One region of the Paenibacillus azoreducens genome, then DNA from elsewhere that is predicted to be linked to it. Evidence: predicted binding sites of a transcription regulator. Region 1 holds the regulator's gene; each other region holds the start of a gene.
The links. Region 1 encodes CtsR, which represses protease genes until heat stress. Its sites were predicted from a motif close to ATGGTCAATAAAGGTCAAACA; they were not measured.
Positions count from the first base shown of each region.

Region 2: a site for CtsR is predicted at 988-1,008, ahead of clpP (ATP-dependent Clp endopeptidase proteolytic subunit ClpP). Genes of this name have one in related genera too.
Region 3: a site for CtsR is predicted at 1,685-1,705, ahead of L6442_RS01675 (ATP-dependent Clp protease ATP-binding subunit). Genes of this name have one in related genera too.

Region 1 covers NZ_AP025343.1:6,689,900-6,693,181, reverse strand. The annotation lists gene L6442_RS30150 (GNAT family N-acetyltransferase) at 1-860, shown strand, start outside; gene L6442_RS30145 (CtsR family transcriptional regulator) at 1,442-1,903, shown strand; gene L6442_RS30140 (protein-arginine kinase activator protein McsA) at 1,932-2,456, shown strand; gene L6442_RS30135 (protein-arginine kinase McsB) at 2,486-3,282, shown strand, end outside.
Region 2 covers NZ_AP025343.1:7,052,514-7,055,795, forward strand. The annotation lists gene L6442_RS31550 (sugar-binding transcriptional regulator) at 1-501, opposite strand, end outside; tRNA gene L6442_RS31555 (tRNA-Arg) at 835-909, shown strand; gene clpP (ATP-dependent Clp endopeptidase proteolytic subunit ClpP) at 1,213-1,809, shown strand; gene L6442_RS31565 (hypothetical protein) at 1,904-2,113, opposite strand; gene nrdI (class Ib ribonucleoside-diphosphate reductase assembly flavoprotein NrdI) at 2,306-2,665, shown strand; gene nrdE (class 1b ribonucleoside-diphosphate reductase subunit alpha) at 2,652-3,282, shown strand, end outside.
Region 3 covers NZ_AP025343.1:370,187-373,468, reverse strand. The annotation lists gene L6442_RS01675 (ATP-dependent Clp protease ATP-binding subunit) at 1-1,455, opposite strand, end outside; gene L6442_RS01670 (serine hydrolase domain-containing protein) at 2,278-3,282, opposite strand, start outside.

The sequences.
Region 1 (3,282 bases):
CCGGCAGGTTGATTTCTATGCTGCACCCGTTTTCGTTTCCTTTTTATCGCAAGTTTGGCTGGGAGATGTTCAGCGAATATAAAAAGTATGTGATTCCGACGGAAAAGCTTCCCGCAAAGCTGCTCACAAAAGGTACCGTTCGGCGTAATATCCGGGATATCCCGGTTTTGAACCGGGTATATGAAGCTTATGCCGTTCGTTTTAACGGAATGATGCTTCGGAGTGAGGAACGCTGGAAGTCATCGATTCTCGAAGATGAAGACCAGACCGCAGTATATTATTCTCCATCAGGCGATCCTGAAGGATATTTACTTTATAAGGTGGAGAAAAATGAGTTTTTGGTCGAAGAGTTCATCTGCCTGAACGAAGAGGCGAAAGCGGCATTATGGACGTTTATTGGCAATCATGATTCCATGGTAACCCAAGTCGTTTTGAATCAAATGCCAGCGAATGACGGATTAACATACACGCTTGCCGATCCCCGCATTACCCAAGAGATTATACCCTATGGCATGACACGGATTGTAAACCTCCCCGGCTTTATTGAAGCATTGGATTATGAAGGCAGTGGAGAAGTGGAGTCATGGACAATACAGGTCAGCGATCCATATGCGCCTTGGAATGAAGGGACTTGGCACTGGAAGATCTCACCGTTGGGAGAGGCGAAGATCAAGCCTGCTGAACAGGAGGAAGAAGCCCAACTGCAATGCGACATTCAGACGCTGACCACGCTGCTGCTTGGTTATAAACGTCCGGCTGAGTTGTGGAAAATGGGAAGATTGACCGGTGAATCCGAAGCAGTTACCCGCTTGGAGTACGCCATTCCTTTGGAACAAACCTTTTTATTGGACCATTTTTAAGATATCTGACTCTCCTGCTTAATGCAGGGGGGTTTTTAGTATAAGCCGGTTCATTATTGGAAAAAGCGGATTCCGCCAGTTTCCGTACCGGCTTTTTTAAGATTATAGAATTTATAAATTTTAAGCGCAGCTTAAGAAATCCTATAATCGCAAGAAAAACATCCGCTAAATGCGGTCTGTCTTCCTAGAAAGTACGTCGATAGACGTTTTTCTTACCATCCAAGGGATGGAATCAGGTAAATACGTCAAAAATGATAAGGAAAGACCTGAACGGTTTTCGTCCCCTGCCTCTTGGCAAAACGTGAGAATATGTTATAATATAGTCAAAGAAAGTCAAAGTCAATTATTGATCAAATTTGCATATACTGTTGCAGCAAACAGTTTATGTATGATCTGATTGACCTGAAGTTACACTAACAACACAGAAGCTGCAGGGGAAAACCGGCGGCCTATGTTTGTATTCTATTTGTCCGGTTCGCTGCATACGGCTCGGGTTAATGAATGATACCGGGATCGTGCCGGCAGCCGCGAATATTTGGAAGTAACAGGCTTTCAAGCAGCATTAAAGTGGAGGATGAATGATGCGTAATATCTCTGATGTTATTGAACAATATCTGAAGGGTATTTTGCATGAAAGTCCCGAAGGATTGATCGAAATACAGCGTAATGATTTGGCGGATCATTTTTCTTGTGTGCCGTCCCAGATTAATTATGTGATCAGTACAAGATTTACGCTGGAAAAGGGTTATCTCGTGGAAAGTAAACGCGGAGGCGGCGGATATATTCGGATTCAACGAATCGATCTTCCGCAGTATTCGGCACTGCATACTCATCTGCATCAGACGATTGGCGATACGATAGACCAGACAGTCGCGGAAGGGCTCATTTACCAGCTGGAAGAAGCCCGCGTTCTAACCAAGCGGGAAGCAAACCTGATGCGTGCGGCTGTTTCCAGAGAGACCTTGATGATCAAGTTGCCTTACAGGGATGAGATCCGTGCGAAAATGATGAAAGCGATGCTGATTTCCTTGCTAAGCAAATAGCTCTGCGGAGAAAAGGAGGTACATCGACATGTTATGCCAAGAATGCGGGAAAAGACCCGCAACGCTGCATTTCACCAAGATTGTGAACGGCGAAAAAAATGAAATCCACATTTGTGAAACCTGCGCGAGGGAAAAAGGGGAATTGATTCCCGGCACGACGGGGGGATTTTCCATACACAGCTTGTTATCCGGGCTGCTTGATTTTGAAACGACGGGCAAAGGAACGGCGAGCAGCGTCAAAACGCCTCAGTCCTTGCACTGTGAGGAATGCGGAATGACGTATTCCCAGTTCAGCAAAATCGGCCGGTTCGGCTGCAGCTCATGTTATAAATATTTTGGCGACCGGTTGGATCCGCTTTTCAAACGGGTTCATGGAAATACCGTGCATGTGGGCAAAGTGCCCAAGAGAAGCGGAGGCCGCATTCAATTGAAGCGAAAAATCGATGATCTCAAGCTCGAGCTGCAGCAGCGGATTCAGCAGGAAGAATTTGAAGAGGCTGCACAGCTGCGCGACCAGATCCGAACGCTTGAAAAGGAAATTTCAGGACAGTAAAGTTCGCTTGAATAGAGGAGGAGTAGCGGATGCCCAATCTTCGGTTTACCGAAAAAGCGCTGAGTGAATGGATGCGGGGTACGGCAAATGACTCCGATATTGTGATCAGCAGCCGGGTGCGGATCGCGCGGAATCTGCAGCACTTGCCTTTTCCCCTTTTGGCGACGCGTCAACAGTCCGAGGAAGTGCTGAAACGTCTATCCAAAGTGACGGGGAATCAGAATATCAAGGGACTTGGACCATTCTATACCGTTAAATTGGATGAAATTGAACCGATTGATAAAAAAGTGCTTGTAGAGAAGCATTTGATCAGCCCGAGCCTTGCAAGCGAGTCCCAAAACGGGGCCGTCATGATCAATGAAGATGAATCCGTCAGCATTATGATTAATGAAGAGGACCATCTTCGCATTCAATGCCTGTACCCGGGATTTCAGGTTCGCGAAGCATGGGGGAAAGCGACAGCTATCGACGATTTGTTCGAGTCCGAAGTGGATTATGCATTTGACGATAAACGCGGTTATCTGACCAGCTGTCCGACCAATGTGGGCACAGGGCTCCGGGCTTCGGTGATGATGCATCTTCCGGCTCTGGTGATGACGCAGCAAATCAACCGCATTTTGTCCGCCGTTTCCCAAGTTGGGCTTACCGTTAGAGGAATTTATGGGGAAGGCAGCGAAGCAATAGGTAACCTGTTTCAAATCTCCAACCAGATTACGCTCGGGCAAACGGAGAATGAAATTATCGATAACCTGCATAGTGTCGTACTGCAAATCATCGAACACGAAAAAAACGCCCGCATGCGCTTGATGAACGATTCGCGTCTTCG
Region 2 (3,282 bases), 360 kb from region 1:
CGATACCGACGCTTGCGGGTTCAGTGCCTCCGCAACGGTAGCTAATGTAGATCCGCCGGTGACGGCCACCGTGTCTTCCTGATTCATGACTCCGAGCAGAGCTTTGGCCCCTTCGCGTCCGAGATCCCGTTTGGTGACCGGTGAGGATTCGCAATCCCCCGGCACAACGACAACCTTTTGCAGATTGTATGCTCGGCGGATTTTCTCGGCCAGTTCATTGAGTCCAAACAGTTCCTTGGCCATTGGGCCCATCTCTTCGAGCAGCCTTCGTCCCGCTTCGCTGATCCTCATGCCGGAGCTTTCAATTTCGATCAGCCCCTGGGCTTTCAGAAGATCCGTTTCAGCGCGCAGCACCCGCTCCGTCATATGGAGCGATGCCGCCAGCGTCCGCCGGCCGATCAGCTCCGAAAGCATGATCTGATGAAGAATGGTGTACCTAGTCTTGAGAATGTCCATGAGATCAGGCAGAAGCTGCTTTTGTATCTCTAATATTTTCCGCATTGCTTTCCACTCCTGCAACTTCAAGTTCCTTCTCTCCGGTTCCTGGCCTTAAAATGTCCCGGGTTAACGTTTTAAGTCCCACTTACATTTTACTCAATTTCCGGCTCTGTTGCAAGTAGTCCAACGACTATCATTTACATTCTTTCTTCCTCTTATACAAGCGCGTGTGCAGTTCCTCACAACAAAGCACGGCAGTATATGGAAAAACAAGGTTTCCGCCGATTTTAGAAAAGGAACTATTGCAAAGTCACCCGGTTTAGCGTATAATAACTTTTGCTGCATGAAATGTATGTGTCAGTACTTGCTGGCAGCACATCTCACAATTTGCATCATGCGCCCGTGGTCCAATGGATATGACGTAGGCCTCCGGAGCCTGAGATCGAGGTTCGATTCCTCGCGGGCGCGCCATTACTTTATAATGAAAGCTTGTACCATATATTTAACCCGTAAGCCCAAAGCCAATCATAGGCTATTTTTTTTGCCCGGAGTTTGACTTTCTTTGACTTTTTGATTGGAATTGTTTATCATGAGGTTAATACGGTAAAAGTATGTATAGAATGATTACATTTAAATCAATTAAGGGTTTTGCAAAAATCTAAGAAGCGACTTTAGCAATATATAGATCGAAACGATCTTGTTCGTTATATATATTGCTCCCTGGGAGCGACTGAAATCGAATTTTGCAAAATCTAAATAAGGGAGGTTTTCCACGTGAGTTATATACCTATGGTCGTTGAACAAAGCAACCGCGGCGAACGCGCCTACGACATTTATTCCAGACTTTTGAAGGACCGCATTATTTTCCTGGGATCCGATGTCAACGACGTGGTGGCCAATTCGATTATTGCCCAGCTGCTGTTCTTGGCTGCCGAAGACCCTGAGAAGGACATTCATCTTTACATCAACAGCCCGGGCGGCTCCATTACAGCCGGTATGGCGATTTTTGATACCATGCAATACATCAAGCCGGACGTATCCACCATCTGCGTGGGTCTTGCTGCTTCCATGGGCGCATTCCTGCTGAACGCAGGCGCGAAAGGCAAACGTTACGCCCTGCCTAACAGTGAAATCATGATCCACCAGCCTCTTGGCGGTGCTCAAGGACAGGCAACGGATATCGAAATCCGCGCCCGCCGCATTTTGAAAATGCGCGATACGCTGAACCGTATCCTCGCCGAACGCACAGGCCAGCCGCTGGAACGCATCGAAAAAGATACCGACCGCGACTACTTCATGAGCGCGAAGGAAGCTGCCGAATACGGCATTGTCGATAAGGTGCTCGAGCATCCTCCGGTAAAAGGCGTTTAATAGAGCGCGATCAAGAAAATCGCTGCTTAAACTAGTAAGAAAAGCGCCCATTGTTACGCTATTCAGGACAATCTAATTGGTCTATTATTTTGGCCTATGCTTCTGTGCTTATTCCAAATACTTTGCTGGGAACCCAAAAACTTATAAATTTAAAAACAGGGCTTTCTCCGAGAGTCTGGCACACCAGATTTCGGGGAGAAGCCCCTGTTTTTTTGTTTTCAAATTTTAAATTTTTTTCTTTTGGCGCTTTTGGCCGAATAATAGGATTAAGCGTTAAAAATGATAGATTTCCTGCTTTTTTCACCCTCACACTCCCATCGGGATGTAGACATTTACACATTGACTATCCCAATATATTGAGGTAAAATTCATTTTGCCATCTACATATTGATGAATTCAACCTAAATGATACCACTACGACTTGCCTCTGGAACTAGAAGCAGCACGGAAGGCAGCGTCGTTTTTTATTGCAAAATATCTGTTAGGAGTGATAGGGATGTTGGTTGTCTACGATTCCAAAACCGGGAATGTCAGACGTTTTATAAACAAGCTGAATATGCGGGCCGTTTCCATCGCGGAACAGGAACAGGTGAACGAACCTTATGTTCTTGTGACGTATACGACCGGCTTTGGGCAAGTGCCTGAAAAGGTAAAAACATTTTTGTCCCATAACAGCAAGATGCTGCGCGGGGTTTCCGCCAGCGGCAACCGCAACTGGGGACCGGGCTTTGCCAAAAGCGCGGATACCATCTCCGATATGTACCATGTTCCGGTCATTACGAAATTCGAACTGTCGGGAACATCGCAGGATATAGAAACTTTTGTTGAAAGGGTGCGGACTATTGAAGCATATTGAATTGAACAACGAATTGATGCAGCGCGGTGCGGACGGATATTTTCAATTAGAGAAAGATAAAGAAGCGGTCGCGGCTTTTATGGAAGAAGTCGAAGAACAAACCATGAAATTCGGATCCCTTCGCGAGAAACTGGATTACCTGATTGAAAATGACTACTACGAAAATGTATTTGAAAAATATACTTACGAGGAAGTCGAATCGGTATTTACCCTCACATCCAAAAGCGACTTCCAGTTCCAATCCTACATGGCTATATCCAAGTTCTATAAGGATTACGCGATGAAGACCAATGACAAAAGCAAATATCTGGAGCAATACCCGGACCGCGTCGCCATTGTCGCCCTTCATCTTGGGGATGGAGACGGCGCTAAGGCACTGCGCATCGCGGAAGCTATGATCGAACAGCGCCTGCAGCCGGCAACGCCGACATTCCTGAATGCGGGCAAAAGCCGCCGCGGCGAATTGGTGTCATGCTTCCTGCTGGAAATGGACGACTCCCTCAACTCGATCAACTATGTGCTCGGAACCTGCATGCAGTTGTCCAAAATCGGGGGCGGCGTAGCCGTCAACCTGTCGAAGCTGCGCGGACGCGGCGAACCGATCAAAGGAGTGGCCG
Region 3 (3,282 bases), 1.0 Mb from region 1:
CTGACCAAACAGCTCAGCGGCCAGCGACTTGGACAGTTCCGTTTTGCCGACGCCGGTTGGTCCGACGAATAAAAACGACGCAATCGGTTTATTTTTCGGTTTGAGCCCGGCGCGGCTGCGGCGTACCGCTTTGGCCACTTTTTCAACGGCTTCGGATTGGCCGATGACTTTCGTTTTCAGGCGGTCTGCCAGATTTCTCATCTTGTCCTGTTCATCCTGCTGCAATTTACCAACCGGAATTCCTGTTTTGCGTTCAATGATTTGCTGGATATCTTCCACATGGACTTCTGCCCGGCTGCTGCCTGTTTCGGCCTCATTGAGCCGCGCCACAAGATCGGCCTCCTCGTCGCGCAGTTGGGCGGCGCGTTCATAGTTTTCCATGCGCGTTGCCTGGTCCTTCTCCGCTTTGACCTTCTCCAGGCGCGCTTGAAGCTGGCCGTGGCCGCCTTCGGATACGCGCAGGTTCAGCTTGGCTCCCGCTTCATCCAGCAGATCGATCGCTTTGTCGGGCAGGAAACGGTCTTGAATATAACGGTGTGACAATTGCACGCAAGCCGCTATGGTATCGTCCGGATAACGGACGCCGTGGAATTCCTCGTATTTCGGACGCAGTCCTTTCAGAATCTCGATCGTTTCCTCAGGCGTTGGTTCATCGACCATTACCGGCTGGAACCGACGTTCCAGGGCGGCATCCTTCTCGATCTGGCGGTATTCTTTCAGGGTAGTCGCGCCGATAACCTGCAGCTCTCCGCGTGCCAGCACCGGTTTCAATATATTGCCGGCATCCATGGAACCTTCGGCGGAACCTGCGCCGACCAGCAGATGGATTTCGTCAATGAACAACAGGATGTTCTCGCGCTGCTGCAGTTCGGCGATCAATTGTTTGACCTTTTCTTCAAACTGCCCGCGGATGCCTGTACCCGCAACCAGCGAAGCTACGTCCAGCGAATAAACTTCTTTGTTCAGCAGCTTGGACGGCACTTTGCCTTCGACAATGCGAAGAGCGAGGCCTTCGGTGATGGCCGTTTTACCAACCCCCGGCTCGCCGATCAACACCGGATTGTTTTTGCTGCGGCGGTTCAAAATCTCAATCACCCGCTCGATTTCTTCCTCGCGGCCGATGACGGTATCAATGCGGCCTGCTTTGGCCGCATCATTCAGGTTGCGGCCGAGCTGATCCAAAATGCCGCCGCCATTGCCTCGGCCGCCCTGAGCCCGCTTGGCATCGGCGTTTATGCCCGATGCTTCATGAAAAGCTTGCGGCGGCTGCATCAATCCATGGAAGAACTCATCAATCGGCGACATTCCCGATGTGCCGAAACCGGCGTGGAATGGAATTCCGTTATTGATTTTCGCGTAGCATTCCTGGCATAAATACATTTGTTCGGATTTGTTATTTATCGTTAAGCTAAGTCCTACCGTTGCTTCGTTAGATTTACATTGTTGACAACGCATGTTTCATTGCCCCTTTCTTCATAATTCATCGGAAACTCATTTTTTCACTTCGTGTAACTATGCAAAAGAACATCTCCACTGCAGCGTTTAAAAGGTTGTTCTCAAGGTCCGCTTTTGACAAGAAAATCTTTAATCTAGGCCGCTTCAAGAGATGGAGGACCGAGATCGAATACCGACCTTATTTTGAAAAACCCGATTTAACAGTTTTGATGTTTGATCAATTGTTTTGACTTTGACTTTCTTTGACTATTATAACGCAAATGGATGGATTGTCAACAGTTTTGAAAATAATTATTTGAAAATTTTCACTCCATTTTCCCATCGTTAAAATAGCTAATAAGACTTGTCCTTCTTATGTATGTTCGTCGTCCCTAGTGCTTGAGATGGGAAGGTTGATTGCAAAGTAACCCCACAAAGAGTATCGGAAAGAAGTAAGGGCGCCCTTCAAAGAGGGGCGCTTTTACGGAGCAAAAGTACTGAGTGGAGCCTATGCTTCGATGCTTATTCCAAATACTTTGCGGGGACCTCTGAAGTTTATCTTTCTGAAATGTAAGAAAAACGTCTATCGACGTACTCTCATAGAAGACAGACCGCATTTAGCGGTAATTTTTCTTGCGATATAAGGATGCGAGATCTCCGAAGTTTATACTTTCTTATATCTTAAGAAAAACGTCTATCGACGTACTCTCATAGAAGACAGACCGCGTTTAGCGGTAATTTTTCTTGCGATATAAGGATGCGAGATCTCCGAAGTTTATACTTTCTTATATCTTAAAAAAATCCCACCTTAGACTGTCGCCTGATCGGTGGGATTCCGCTAGTTTACTTTGTCTGTTTCACTGTGATTTGGAATGTCGAGCCTGCGTCACCGACAAACGCAATTTTGCCGTTTTTAGGGAGTACGCACTCATTGCTGCCGCTTATGATTGAATAATTCACGCAGTTGCCTTCTTCATCATAAACAGCAAATGAAGCCTTCGCGGGCATAGTCACTTTCATCGTCTTGCCGGCGGCAGCTGCAGGTACGCTGTACCATTTGGCCTCCCCGTTTTCACCCACCGTTACAACTGCGTCTTTGCCGATGTGCATAGGTTTCACGCCGTCTTCGCTAATTAACACATATCCGCCAATTTCACAGTATTCTATGCCATCCTTCATATAAAAATGTAATTCCCCGGTATCCCGGCCTCCATTAGCAGGAATCTGATAGAGGGCAGCAGCCGTATCCGGCCCTGTCAAAGCTTTATCCAATAAATAACCCGGCAAATCCTTGTTAAGGGCAATTTTCATCGCAATTGTATTCATATAATAGGCCGCAGAACTGTATTTTTCACTGACCGTATAAAATGCCTTTCCGTTCCGTTTCGTCCAAGCATCGGCTGTCTCTTTGGATACAGGCTGATCATCCAGCTTTTCTGACGCATAATTAGACATAGCCAGCTGTCCCAAGCCCGGGATACTTACATAATCCCTTTCCCACAAATAAGTGCGTCCGTTCTTCTCAGTCACAAAGCTGATCTTCGATGTACCTTCTTCATTCATAAAGGTTCCGTCCTGCGTATAAACGAATTTCTGCCCCGGATATCCAGGAACCAAAGGTACCGTCGCCGTAAGCACGCCATCTTGAACCGCTATTTTCATTTGTTGGCCGAAGGCGCCATAATACCCTGCATACTTCTTCATTTCGTCTGGCATTTTTGCTTTGACAGGTTTGCCAAACGATTTTTCCGGTTTGAATTCCTGAATTGCGCCCTTTTTCTTCAGCGCCTGCAACAGCAACTCGCTGGCAAGCATCTGGTTGGTCATACTGGAGCCGCCGGAGGAAAG